DNA from 4 places in the Marinobacterium marisflavi genome. Region 1 is predicted to be linked to each of the others. Evidence: predicted binding sites of a transcription regulator. Region 1 holds the regulator's gene; each other region holds the start of a gene.
What was found. Region 1 encodes sigma-54, which starts transcription at its own class of promoters, with help from an activator protein. Its sites were predicted from a motif close to TGGCACNNNNNTTGCTNT; they were not measured.

Region 1 (3,210 bases):
GGAATTCATTTGATCGACTAGCATCGGCAGCAAACTGGCAGGCAGGTTATCGATGCAGTAGAAACCCACATCCTCCAGTGCCTGAAGTGCAGTGGTTTTACCCGATCCGCTGCGTCCGCTGATTACTACGAGTCGCATCTTAATTATCTCTAGGCTCTAGACAGGGATTGAGCGTTGTTGAATAGCGCATCACTGTTGGGACTCTGGCGCAGTTCGTTAAGCGCTTTCGGGTTGCTGAATAGTTCAGCGAGGCCCGCTAGCGTTTTTAGATGCTCATCGTTGCCGTCGTCCGGAACGATCAAAGCGCAGATTAGGTCGACGGGTTGGCTGTCTATCGCATCAAAGTCGATGGGTTTAGTCAGTGTCAGCAACGCAGCAGCCGGTTTGTCGGCTCCGGCAATGCGACAGTGGGGAATCCCAACCCCTGACCCTAGGCCTGTGCTGCCTAAGCGTTCGCGGTTAAGTAGTCCAGAAAAAATAGTGTCAGCATCGGTGCCATTAACGGAAGTGGCCAGCATCTCGCTGGCCACCTCTAAGACACGCTTTTTGCTAGCAATGTCAGCACCCTGTTGGGTCGCTGAACTGATTAGCAGTTCTCCAAGTTGCATTGTCTATTACTTCACTTATTTGTGTGATTTCATTTTCTCTTTGTGCTTGATGATCTGGCGGTCAAGTTTGTCCACCATCGCATCAATCGCGGCATACATATCATCGTGCTCATGTGAGGCGACAACCTGACCGCCGGCCAAATGAATATCGGCCTCAGCTTTCTGACCCTGCTTCTCCACGCTAAGGGTAACCTGAGCACTCTGGATGTTGTCGAAGTGGCGCTCTAGTTTGTCAAATTTGGTACGCACGTATTCGCTCATGCTTTCAGTCAGCTCTACATGATGTCCGGTGATGTTAATTTGCATATGACTTCTCCTCGTACCGGGCGGAATAGGGTAGAGGCCCGCCCTGCCTCAAAAAATCTATTGCGAAACCAGTCGTTTGCGTTCATTTGACGGTGGTATGTTCAATACCTCACGATACTTTGCAATTGTCCGTCTGGCTACATTGAAACCTTGATCTTCAAGTATTTTGGCTATCTTGCTATCGCTCAGGGGCTTACGGCTATCTTCATCATCGACCAGCTTACGGATGACAGCGCGGATGGCTGTCGATGAAGCCGAACCGCCATCGACTGTGCTGATGTGGCTAGAGAAGAAGTACTTCAGTTCGAAGACGCCGCGTGGCGTATGCATGTACTTCTGCGTAGTGACACGTGAGATCGTTGATTCGTGCATCTCTACCGCCTCAGCGATGTCATGCAAAACCAGCGGTACCATCCCCTCATCACCGCGCTCCAAGAAGCCGATCTGTTTGGCAACAATCTGTGAGGCGACTTTCAGCAGGGTTTCGTTACGACTCTGTAAACTCTTCAGGAACCAACGCGCCTCTTGAAGGTTATCGCGTAGGTACTGGTTCTGTGCGCTGGTATCACCGCGCTTGATCAAGTCCGCATACTGATCGTTGATTCGGAGTTCTGGCGACACTTCGCTATTTAAGCTGACCACCCAATCCCCTTGTACTTTACGTACCAGCACATCAGGAATGACATACTCGGCCGCATTCTCGGTGATAATCGAGCCGGGGTGTGGGTTAAGTGTTTGAATTAGTTCAATAACGGCTTGAAGGCTATCTTCCTTAATCCGCATCCGACGCATAATTGATTTATAGTCGCGGTTGCCCAAAAGCGCCAGATAATCACGGCACAATCTCAACGCCTCTGGGCGCAGAGGGGTATCAGGAGAGAGCTGTTTGAGCTGAATCGTCAGGCACTCGCTCAGGTCGCGTGCAGCGACCCCAGGAGGGTCGAACTGCTGTAGTCGGTGCAACACCGCCTCGACTTCGTCCATCTCGACATCCATGAACTCTTCAGGGTACTGCTCCTGACACTGCAGCAGAATATCGCCGCAGTCGGTTGTCAGGTAGCCGTCGCCGTCGATAGCATCAATGAAAGCCTCAGCGATAAAACGATCCAACTCGCTCATACGAGTCAAGTTGAGCTGCCAGCTTAGGTGATCTTGCAGCGTGTCTTGCAGCGTGTCGTTATCGCCGGGCGTCCAGTCATCGTCGCGCGTTGCCGTGCTTGTGGTGGTGCTGGTTTGGTAAGTGTCGTCCCATGAGCTATCTGTCGCCAGCTCATCGGGTATCCCCTCATTCCAGTCGCTATCGGTTTGACTAGAGTCCGGCTGATCATCCCAGTCATTGCTGCTCAGCTCGCTCTCTGCGGAGGAGTCAATTTCGTCACTGGCTTGCGTACTGACTTCGGCAGAGTCACTGCTGGCTACTGATTCTGATTCGCTGGAATTCGTTTGGACGTCGCCCTCATCCTCCTCAGCTACTTCAAGCAGCGGATTGGATTCAAGCGCATTCTGTATCTCAGTCTGTAGCTCCAGTGTGGAGAGCTGCAGCAGGCGGATCGCTTGCTGAAGCTGAGGCGTCATCGTTAATGACTGGCCTATTTTTAGCTGAAGAGACTGTTTCATAATTCTTTATTCACTTAAACGAGCCAGGACAATTACAGCCTAAACTCGTCCCCTAAATATGCCTGACGCACCTGCGGATTGGCTAATATCGCCTCAGCGTTGCCCTCAGCGAGAATGCGTCCCTCACTTACAATATAGGCGCGTTCACAGATATCGAGAGTCTCGCGCACGTTGTGGTCGGTAATTAGTACACCGATGCCGCGATCTTTCAGGTGGCGAATTGTCTGTTTTATGTCGCTGACTGAAATTGGATCGACGCCGGCAAAAGGTTCATCTAGTAAGATAAATTTCGGATCATTGGCCAACGCACGGGCTATCTCCACACGTCGGCGTTCACCGCCAGAGAGCACCATCCCTTTGGAGTCGCGTATATGGGTGATATGGAACTCTTCAAGTAGTGCTTGAGCCTTCTCTTCACGCTGCGCCTGAGTCAGATCTTTGCGTGTCTCCAGAATGGCCATTAGATTATCGTAGACACTTAGCTTGCGAAACACGGAAGCTTCTTGTGGCAGATAGCCGACGCCCAAGCGGGCGCGCTGATGTATGGGTAGGCGAGTGATGTCATCCTGCTGGAGTCGTATGGCACCTCGATCAGCAGAAATTAGACCGACGATCATGTAGAAACAGGTGGTTTTCCCAGCACCATTGGGACCAAGCAGCCCGATAATCTCGCCTTGCT
Region 2 (3,210 bases), 1.7 Mb from region 1:
CGGCTACTGGCCTGGGCTACGAGCGTGACCCACGTTCTGTTGCTAAGCGCGCAGAAGAGTACCTGAAATCTACTGGCATCGCTGACAGCGCTATGTTCGGTCCTGAGCCAGAGTTCTTTGTATTCGACGAAGTTCACTTCCACGCTGACATGTCAGGCTGTGGTTACTCTGTATCGTCTGAAGAAGCTGCTTGGTCTTCTAACCACAAGTTTGAAGGCGGCAACACTGGCCACCGTCCACGTGTTAAAGGCGGTTACTTCCCAGTACCACCAGTCGATTCTCTGCACGATATGCGTGCGGCTATGTGTGATGCCATGACCGCTATGGGTCTGCACGTAGAGGTACACCACCACGAAGTTGCTACTGCTGGTCAGTGTGAGATCGGTGTTGCGGGTAACACGCTGGTTAAGAAAGCTGACGAAGTTCAGATTCTTAAGTATGCAATCCACAACGTTGCTCACGCTTACGGCAAAACTGCTACCTTCATGCCTAAGCCAATCGTTGGCGACAACGGTTCTGGTATGCACGTACACCAGTCTCTGTCTAAAGATGGCAAGAACATCTTTGCAGGCGACGCTTATGCTGGTCTGAGCGAAGAAGCTCTGTACTACATCGGTGGTATTATTAAGCACGCTAAAGCACTGAACGCTCTGTGTAACCCAGGTACTAACTCATACAAGCGTCTGGTACCAGGCTTCGAAGCTCCAGTAATGCTGGCGTACTCTGCACGTAACCGTTCAGCGTCTATCCGTATTCCATACGTGACTAGTCCTAAAGGCCGTCGTATCGAGACTCGCTTCCCTGATCCAATCGCTAACCCATACCTGTGCTTCGCAGCGCTGATGATGGCTGGTCTGGACGGTATCCAGAACAAGATCCACCCTGGCGATGCAGCTGACAAAGACCTGTACGACCTGCCTGCTGAAGAAGCAGCTCAGATTCCACAGGTGTGTGGCTCACTGGAAGAAGCTCTGGACGCACTGGAAGCTGACCACGAGTTCCTGACTCGCGGTGGTGTTTTCACTGAAGACATGCTGGCCGCTTACATCGAGCTCAAGCGTGAAGAGTGTCTGAAAGTTAGCACTACTACTCACCCAGTAGAGTACGATCTGTACTACTCAGTATAAGACCAATACTGAATCGAAAAGCCCAGCTTATGCTGGGCTTTTTTGTATCTATCCCACCTCCGTATCAATCAACGAAGCGCTATTTTGGTGCGACCTCACTCGCCTTATTTTCGCTGTGCACTATAATGGTGCATGCACGCGATGATATTTTTTGATCAGCAGAGACGAAAAGTCTGTAGCCCAAGTATTACGCGGTTTGTGGCGTATTGGCAGAGTTTTTGCTCCATGATATTCAGTTAAAAATGGAACCCCTATGACAACTCCAAATCAGTATTCACAGCTGGTAGAGAATCTTACAAGCGCCGTTTTGGTGCTAGATCGCGCGCGTCAGGTGATCTTTGCTAACCCCTCTGCCGAGGTGCTGTTTGATGCTAGTCGTAAGCGTATGCAGGGTCTTAGCGCAGAGATCTTTTTCGGTGGCGAGCGCGAAGAGTTAGAGTTACTGCATCTGGTCTCCAAGACTGGTCACCGCTTCAGCAAGCGCGAAGCAAAAATGTTAACCGTCACAGGGCAGGCGCTGATAACCGATTACAGTGTTTCGCCGCTACCCGATGGCTTGATCTTAATTGAGGCACATCCACGGGATCGCCTGCTCAGAATTGAGCGCGAGGAGGAGTTACTTAATCGCCACGCTTCCGCCAGCGGATTAATACGCGGTTTGGCGCATGAGATTAAAAATCCTCTGGGCGGTATTCGTGGCGCAGCGCAACTTCTAGAGCGCGAACTACCCAGTGACGACCTCAAAGAGTTTACCCGCATCATCATTGACGAGGCGGACCGTCTTCGCAATCTGGTCGATCGTATGATGGGCCCGTACCGCAAACCACAGATCTCAGAGGTTAATATTCACGCGGTACTCGAGCATGTGCGCTCGCTGATTGATGTCGAATCTGAAGGCCGAATTGAGCTGGTGCGTGACTACGACCCCAGTCTGCCCGAGTTTGATGGTGACTATGAGCAGCTGATTCAGGCAATTCTGAATATCTGTAAAAACGCATTGCAGGCCCTGCAGTCTGCCAATATTGAGAACCCAAGAATTACGCTGCGTACACGTGCGCTGCGTCGCATCACGCTAGGTACAGAACAACACCGTCTGGTGGCCTGCGTTGAGATTGTCGATAACGGCCCCGGGATTCCTGCTGAGCTCGTCGACACTGTCTTTTTCCCTATGGTTACTGGTCGTGCTGAGGGTACAGGGCTTGGGCTGTCCATCGCCCAATCAATTATTAACCAGCACTCGGGTCTGATTGAGTGTAAATCCAAGCCCGGCCGAACCAGTTTTCAAATTTATATTCCGTTGGAGAGTTAAATGTCAGCCGCTGCATGTGTCTGGATCGTGGATGACGATCGCTCGATTCGTTGGGTGCTAGAGAGAGCGCTGTCTGGCGCAGGTATGGATACTCGCACCTTTGATAATGGTGATGAACTGCTGCGTCGAATAAAGCAGGAGCAGCCTGATGTCATCATTAGCGATATCCGTATGCCAGGTATCGATGGACTAGAGATGCTATCTCAGTTGCAGGAACTCTTCCCGCAGATACCGACCATCATTATGACCGCCCATTCAGATTTGGATAGTGCGGTTGCCTCTTATCAGGGTGGTGCCTTCGAGTATCTTCCCAAACCCTTCGATGTAGATGAGGCCGTCGCACTAGTGCAACGGGCTGTAGAGCACGCTGAAGAGCAGCGCGGCAAACAGCCTGTAGCGGTGGAGGAAGCCAGCACCGAAATCATCGGGGAAGCGCCGGCGATGCAGGAGGTTTTCCGCGCGATAGGGCGTTTGTCACACTCAAATATTACCGTTTTGATCAATGGTGAGTCGGGTACGGGTAAAGAGCTGGTTGCTCATGCTCTGCATACGCACAGTCCGCGCGCTGCTAATGAGTTTATTCCGCTCAATATGGCGGCAATACCGCGTGACCTGATTGAGTCCGAGCTATTTGGACATGAGAAAGGTGCCTTTACCGGCGCACAGGCAGCTCGTCGTGGCCGCTTCGAGCAGGCGGACGGCGGCACGCTCTTTCTTGATGAAATCGGTGATATGCCGGCCGAGACTCAGACGCGCTTGCTGCGCGTATTGGCA
Region 3 (3,210 bases), 250 kb from region 1:
ATGTTAGAACTTAAGTCAGTTAACCAGTTTTACGGCGAGTCTCACACACTCTGGGATCTCGATTTCCATGTGGCCGAGGGCGAGTGCTCGGTGCTGATGGGGCGCAACGGTGTGGGTAAAACCACGCTGCTCGATTGCGTGATGGGCCACAACCCCATCAAAGAAGGGCAAATTCTGTTTCAGGGTGAGGATATCTCTAAGCTCTCAGTGGAGAAGCGACCCTATGTCGGAATTGGCTACGTACCACAGGGACGGCAGATCTTCCCGCTGATGACGGTGGAGGAGAACCTGCAGATTGGTCTGCCGGTGCTACCGCGCGCTAAGCGTAAAATTCCAGACTATATTTTTGATCTCTTTCCTGTGTTAAAAGAGATGCTTAACCGTCGCGGTGGCGACCTCAGTGGTGGTCAGCAGCAACAGTTGGCGATTGCGCGAGCGCTGGTAGTCGATCCGAAGATGCTTATCCTTGACGAACCAACTGAGGGCATCCAGCCCAATATTGTGCAGCAGATCGGTGACATCATCCGCAAGCTCAACGAAGAGTTGGGGCTAACGGTGCTGTTAGTGGAGCAGAAGCTACCCTTTGCGCGCAAAGTGGGTGATAGCTTTACGCTGCTTGACCGCGGTCGCAATGTGGCGAGCGGTGCGATGACCTCGCTGGATGATGCGCTGGTATCGAAATATTTGACGGTGTAGGAGAAAAATTGAACGCTCTAACTCAACGTCAGGGCTGGCTGGCTCAGCTGGAACTTGGCTACCAACTGCGCGGTGAGAAAACCCGTCTGGTGCACTCCAAACGCGAGGGGCCTCTAGCGGTGCAGCGCGCCTTTTATCCTGAAGGGGGTGTGTGCCACACCTACCTGTTGCATCCGCCCGGTGGTGTTGTTGCAGGTGATCAGCTGCACATTGATTTGCGGGTAGAAGCTGACGCCAAGGTCCTGCTAACAACTCCGGGCGCCACTAAGTTCTACCGCTCTACCGGCGCACAGGCTGATCTGACCCAGCAGCTCTATGTAGCTGATGGCGCCTCACTTGAGTGGATGCCGCTGGAGAATATCTTCTTTCCAGAGACCAAGAGCCGCATTCTGACCGAAGTGCATCTGCAGCCGGGCGCTCAGTTTATCGGTTGGGAGATCAACTGTTTGGGTCGCCCCAGCAATGTGGAGCGGTTTGAGCGCGGTCAGATTCACTCCGAGATGCGCATTTTCCGTGACGGTGCCCCTGTGCTTTTTGATCGCTTCGCAACTGATGGTGAATCGATCATCAACTCACCTGTGGGTTTGCGTGGCGTGAGTGGAAACTCAACGCTGATCGCTACCCTCGATGATGCCGAAGTGGTTGAGCAGGTTCAGCGGGTGCTGGACGGTAACAAGCTCGCTGGTGCCACCTTGGTGGATGGTTTGCTGGTGGTGCGCACTATTTCGGAGCAGAGTCATCAGGTTGTTGGGCTGTTTGCAGAGGTTTGGAAGCTGATTCGACCCCATATCAACGGGCGTGACGCCTGTATGCCCCGAATTTGGGCAACCTGATTTGTTACTACACTTAAACGCACCTTGTTGGTGCGTTTTTTATTGCTTTTGCGACTGTTGTGACAGAGTGGGTGCTGCGATTTTCGATATTTTTGCCAAATAGTCCGCTAAATAAACGAAGATCGTGAAAGTTAACTGCAGTAGAGCAAGTTGGTACTCTGCTTGCTCTACAAACTGAAATTACCGAGATCCCATTGTGCCAGTTCGTTGAAGCTGGACATTAGAAGGAGCCACTAATGGAACTCACTCCCAGAGAGAAGGATAAGCTGCTGATCTTTACTGCGGGCCTGTTGGCTGAGCGTCGTAGAGAGCGCGGTTTGAAGCTCAACTACCCGGAAGCGGTTGCGTTTATCAGCGCCGCCATACTGGAGGGCGCCCGTGATGGCCGCACCGTAGCTGATCTAATGGATTACGGTCGTACGCTATTGAAGCGTGAAGATGTGATGGAAGGCGTGCCCGAGATGATCCATGACGTACAGGTTGAGGCGACCTTCCCAGACGGCACCAAGCTGGTCACTGTTCACGAACCTATAGTTTAAAAAATTTTGTAGGAGCGCAGCTCTGCTGCGCGATTTTCAATCTGCAGAAATAGGGTGATCGCGCACCGTAGCTGCGCACCAACAAGGAGATCTAAATGATTCCTGGCGAAATTGTTACCGAACCGGGTGAGATTCACCTAAACGAGGGGCGCGAGACTGAACTGATCTCCGTCTCTAATGTGGGTGACCGTCCGGTCCAGATCGGCTCGCACTACCACTTTTATGAAGTGAATGACTCGCTGATATTCGACAGAGCCGCAGCTCGGGGTTATCGCCTCAATATCGCTGCAGGCACGGCGGTGCGTTTCGAGCCGGGTCAGACGCGTGAGGTTGAGCTGGTTAAGCTGGCTGGCAAGCGCGAGGTTTATGGTTTTCAAGGTCGCGTAAGCGGCAAACTCGACTAGGAGAGCAGGGATGTCACGAATTCAACGCACGGCCTATGCCGAGATGTTTGGCCCGACAACGGGCGACCGCATGCGCCTGGCTGATACCGAGCTCTGGCTGGAGGTTGAGAAGGACCTGACCACCTACGGCGAAGAGGTGAAGTTTGGTGGCGGTAAGGTTATCCGCGACGGTATGGGGCAGTCGCAGGCGATGCGTGCAGAAACACCTGATTTGGTGATAACCAATGCGCTGATCATTGACCACTGGGGCATTATTAAGGCCGATGTAGCGGTCCGCGATGGTCGAATTTTTGCTATCGGCAAAGCTGGAAACCCTGATATTCAGCCCGGTGTCGATATCATTGTAGGCCCAAGCACTGAGGTGATCGCGGGCGAGGGGAGTATCCTCACGGCCGGTGGTATTGATGCTCATATCCACTTTATCTGTCCGCAGCAGGTCGATGAAGCGCTCTGCTCCGGAGTAACCACCATGATTGGCGGCGGTACTGGCCCCGCTACAGGTACAAACGCTACAACCTGTACCCCGGGCGCCTGGAATATTGCACGCATGTTAGCGGCGGCCGACTCGTTGCCGATGAATCTTGGCTTCCTTGGAAAGGGTAACGCGAGCTTGCCAGATCCACTGCGCGAGCAGGTTGAGGCGGGCGCCATAGGTTTGAAACTGCATGAGGACTGGGGTACCACGCCTGCTGCGATCGATAACTGTCTCTCGGTTGCCGAAGAGCACGATATTCAGGT
Region 4 (3,210 bases), 1.3 Mb from region 1:
CTAGCCACCGCAATTGCCGAGTACTTCCGCGACCAGGGTAAAAACGTACTGCTGCTGATGGATTCGCTCACCCGCGTCGCCCATGCGCAGCGAGAGATAGGGCTGGCCGTTGGCGAACCACCGACAACCAAGGGCTATCCGCCGTCAGTATTTACCCTCTTACCCTCACTGATTGAGCGGGCCGGCAATACGCAGGTGGCAAACGGCTCGATTACGGCGATATACACCGTACTGGCGGAGGGGGACGATCAACAGGATCCTATCGTCGATTCGGCCCGGGCGATCCTTGACGGTCATATTGTCCTCACACGTGAGTTGGCCGCTCAGGGACACTACCCAGCGATCGATATTTTGCAGTCGGTAAGCCGTCTGATTCCGCAACTGGCGAGCCCTGACCACCTCGAGAGCGCTAATGAGTTTCGACGCCTGTACGCGGCCTATCAGGAGCATCGGGATCTGATCAGTGTGGGTGCATATCAGCGCGGCAGTAATGCGCAGGTTGATCAGGCGATTAGTCGACTACCGTTTATGCGTAGCTTTCTGCAACAGGAGATCAATCGTTCTGTGAGTTTTAAAGAGTCGATTCATTTTCTAGAGAACATACCAGAGGAGGTTGAGTCACCTACGACTGGTCGCGAGGCACCTAATCGCACCACTGAACCTCAGGTTCTGGAGGGTTAAACGATGAGTACTAACTGGCAAGTTGTGTACGACCTGCGTCTGCGGGAGCAGGAAGAGGCGAAAATTCGGGTACAGGAGACCAGGCTAGGTGAAGAGAAAACACTCGCGTCGCTCAACCAGGTTCTCTCCTTCCTTAGTGAATATAAGCTTAGCCTGAGCCAACTTGAAGCTGAGGGCGCTCCGATCGCAACGATTATTCGCACCCGTGCGGCGATTAAACAGCTAGCTGAGTCGGCGGCCCAGCAGGAGCAACTGCTAGTGCAGCTCAGTTTCGTGCTGCAACAGAACGAGAGATATCTGATCGAGTGCAGTGCAAAGCTGCGTGCGGTCGAGAAATTGCAGGACAACGCCGTACAATCGCAGCGGCGGTTGCGGCAAGTTGCCGAGGCGAAGGAGCTGGACGAGATGGCCAGGCGGCAATATATGGCCAATTTATCGACATAATGATGATAAATTATCTTCTGTCTGCTTTTTCCTCTCTGCCGTTTAATCTGATTTGATGCACATCACGATTTTTATATATCGTTTTTTATGTATTATTATTCAATAACTTACAAAGAATTTTGCAGAATATATTGGGGTTGAAACAGCCTGTTGGCAAGCTAATTGCATCGTTAGTGACAACAGAACGAATAGCGATTTACTAAGGTGGTATGCCTGTGAACAATTCGAGCCTCAACTTTTTTGGAATCTCGCTGGATAAAACTGCAGCGACAGATATTAAAGGTTCTAAAAATCAATTACTTAGCGAAAATTCGCCGGTTCAGGCATTTAAGTCATTATTGGCTGGAACAGCCCAGGGTGACGAGTCCAAGCTGCTTCTGGAGGGTGTCAAAAATTTGCCGCCTCAGGGGCAAAAGATGGCAGCAGGACTGTTAGATACCTTTCCGGAGCTGAAAGAGCTCAGTGCTGAGCAGTTGGTTGAGGTCATGCAGCAACTGGCATTGGCCAGTACTGAGGGTCAGGCGTTACCACCGCAGATGGCTGACTCAGATGCGCAGACGGCGATTGTTAAGCTGATTAAAAGTATTCAAAACGCGACCGGTCTTCAGTCGGCTGTGCCGCTGGCGCAGCAGCTTACTGTGCCTGCAGAGAACACAAGCTCTCTTGTAATGCCACAGGGCACGGCAAAACCTACAATTACAGATACACAGCTGCTGCAGGTTGCTCAGCGCTTTGGCAGTGCTGAATCGGTTGCGCGGCAGGTGATAGCCGGATCGGATGGGCAAAAGGTTTTAGTCGATGAGGATCTTCTTGTACTCGCTAAAGCGGCGACTCAGCAAACCTTGAGCAAAGTACAAGCTAGCGTAGCTGCTGCAGTGAACACAGAGAATGCCGCACGTGCTGATATTGGACAGATATTGCAGCAGATGCAGGGGCGTCTGAGAGTTAAAGCGGAGCTGAGCGTAGCCGGCGAAGCGGTGTCAAAGTCAGCTACGGCTGTGACAGCCGATAGTTTCCTCACCAGTCGGGCACTGGGCGCGCAGCAATTGGTACAAGCAAAGTTGCAGTCAGAGGGTCAACTCACTGCACCGATGACGCGTGCGGGACAGGTTCAACTGACCGAGCGTCCAGTCACGACAACTCCCTTTTCGGGAGCAGCCGTGCAACTGACCGCTCTAGATACGAGTCAGCACGCCAATGCTCAGCTTCATCGCGTGACTGAACAACCGCTGGCAGAGAACTTTAATACCGTTCAGAACCAAGAGCGTCTGCAGCGGGCGATGGGTGAGCGGGTATTGCAGATGGTTGAGTCCGGTAAATGGGATACGGAGATGGAGCTTTACCCTGCGCGTTTGGGCACTGTCCGTATTCGTATGTCGATGGAGAATAGCGAGCTGCAATTGGTTATGACATCTCAGAGCTCAGCGGTTAAAGAGTTGCTCGAAGCAGGTCTGCCGCGCCTGCGTGACAGTCTGCAGGAGCAAGGCATTCAGTTGGCTAACTCCAGCGTACAGCAGGAGAGTGCTGGCCAACAGAGTGGTTCACAATTTGCTCAGAATGGCGCCGCTAGCGATAGTGGCAGTAACGAGCTGGGCGATGCGCATGGCACTGAACTGAAAGCGGGTGGCCATGTTGGCGGCAGTCACGATGGTGAACTCGATACTTTCGCCTAGGATAAAGCTGATTTACATATTGGACACTGGTAACGAGGAACGCCGAGATGGCAGAAGAAGATAAGACAGACGATACCCAGGAAGAGGGTGGCAAAAAGAGAGGCGGAGGTATCTTTAAGATACTAGCCATCGTTTTTGGTTTGATCATCGTCATCGCTGTCAGTGTGGGTGCAACCCTCTATCTGACCGGTTTCTTTGATGTAGAAAAAGAGCAAACCTCGACCGAGGTGATCGAAGAGCTCGAGAACACCATGCTCGATGAGAACGGTGAGCCCATTGCCGATATCGGCCCCGAGAAGCAGGTCAAAGAGTATCCAGATCCGCAGAAATTTGAGCAGTCCTACCAGGACTTCAAAGCCAAATTCACTGTGAACGTACCAAATAGTAAGAAGTATGTTCAGTTCTCGCTCTC

Region 2: a site for sigma-54 is predicted at 1,335-1,352, ahead of glnL (nitrogen regulation protein NR(II)). Genes of this name have one in related genera too.
Region 3: a site for sigma-54 is predicted at 1,681-1,698, ahead of ureA (urease subunit gamma). Genes of this name have one in related genera too.
Region 4: a site for sigma-54 is predicted at 1,277-1,294, ahead of AC1WNR_RS11775 (flagellar hook-length control protein FliK). Genes of this name have one in related genera too.

Annotation. Positions count from the first base shown of each region.
Region 1 covers NZ_OZ457898.1:1,083,829-1,087,038, forward strand. The annotation lists gene rapZ (RNase adapter RapZ) at 1-138, opposite strand, end outside; gene AC1WNR_RS05345 (PTS sugar transporter subunit IIA) at 150-608, opposite strand; gene hpf (ribosome hibernation-promoting factor, HPF/YfiA family) at 624-914, opposite strand; gene AC1WNR_RS05355 (RNA polymerase factor sigma-54) at 972-2,531, opposite strand; gene lptB (LPS export ABC transporter ATP-binding protein) at 2,564-3,210, opposite strand, start outside.
Region 2 covers NZ_OZ457898.1:2,827,393-2,830,602, reverse strand. The annotation lists gene glnA (glutamate--ammonia ligase) at 1-1,127, shown strand, start outside; gene glnL (nitrogen regulation protein NR(II)) at 1,381-2,436, shown strand; gene glnG (nitrogen regulation protein NR(I)) at 2,437-3,210, shown strand, end outside.
Region 3 covers NZ_OZ457898.1:1,330,705-1,333,914, forward strand. The annotation lists gene urtE (urea ABC transporter ATP-binding subunit UrtE) at 1-696, shown strand; gene AC1WNR_RS06620 (urease accessory protein UreD) at 705-1,529, shown strand; gene ureA (urease subunit gamma) at 1,766-2,068, shown strand; gene AC1WNR_RS06630 (urease subunit beta) at 2,164-2,472, shown strand; gene ureC (urease subunit alpha) at 2,483-3,210, shown strand, end outside.
Region 4 covers NZ_OZ457898.1:2,394,494-2,397,703, reverse strand. The annotation lists gene fliI (flagellar protein export ATPase FliI) at 1-681, shown strand, start outside; gene AC1WNR_RS11780 (flagellar export protein FliJ) at 685-1,125, shown strand; gene AC1WNR_RS11775 (flagellar hook-length control protein FliK) at 1,341-2,798, shown strand; gene AC1WNR_RS11770 (flagellar basal body-associated FliL family protein) at 2,846-3,210, shown strand, end outside.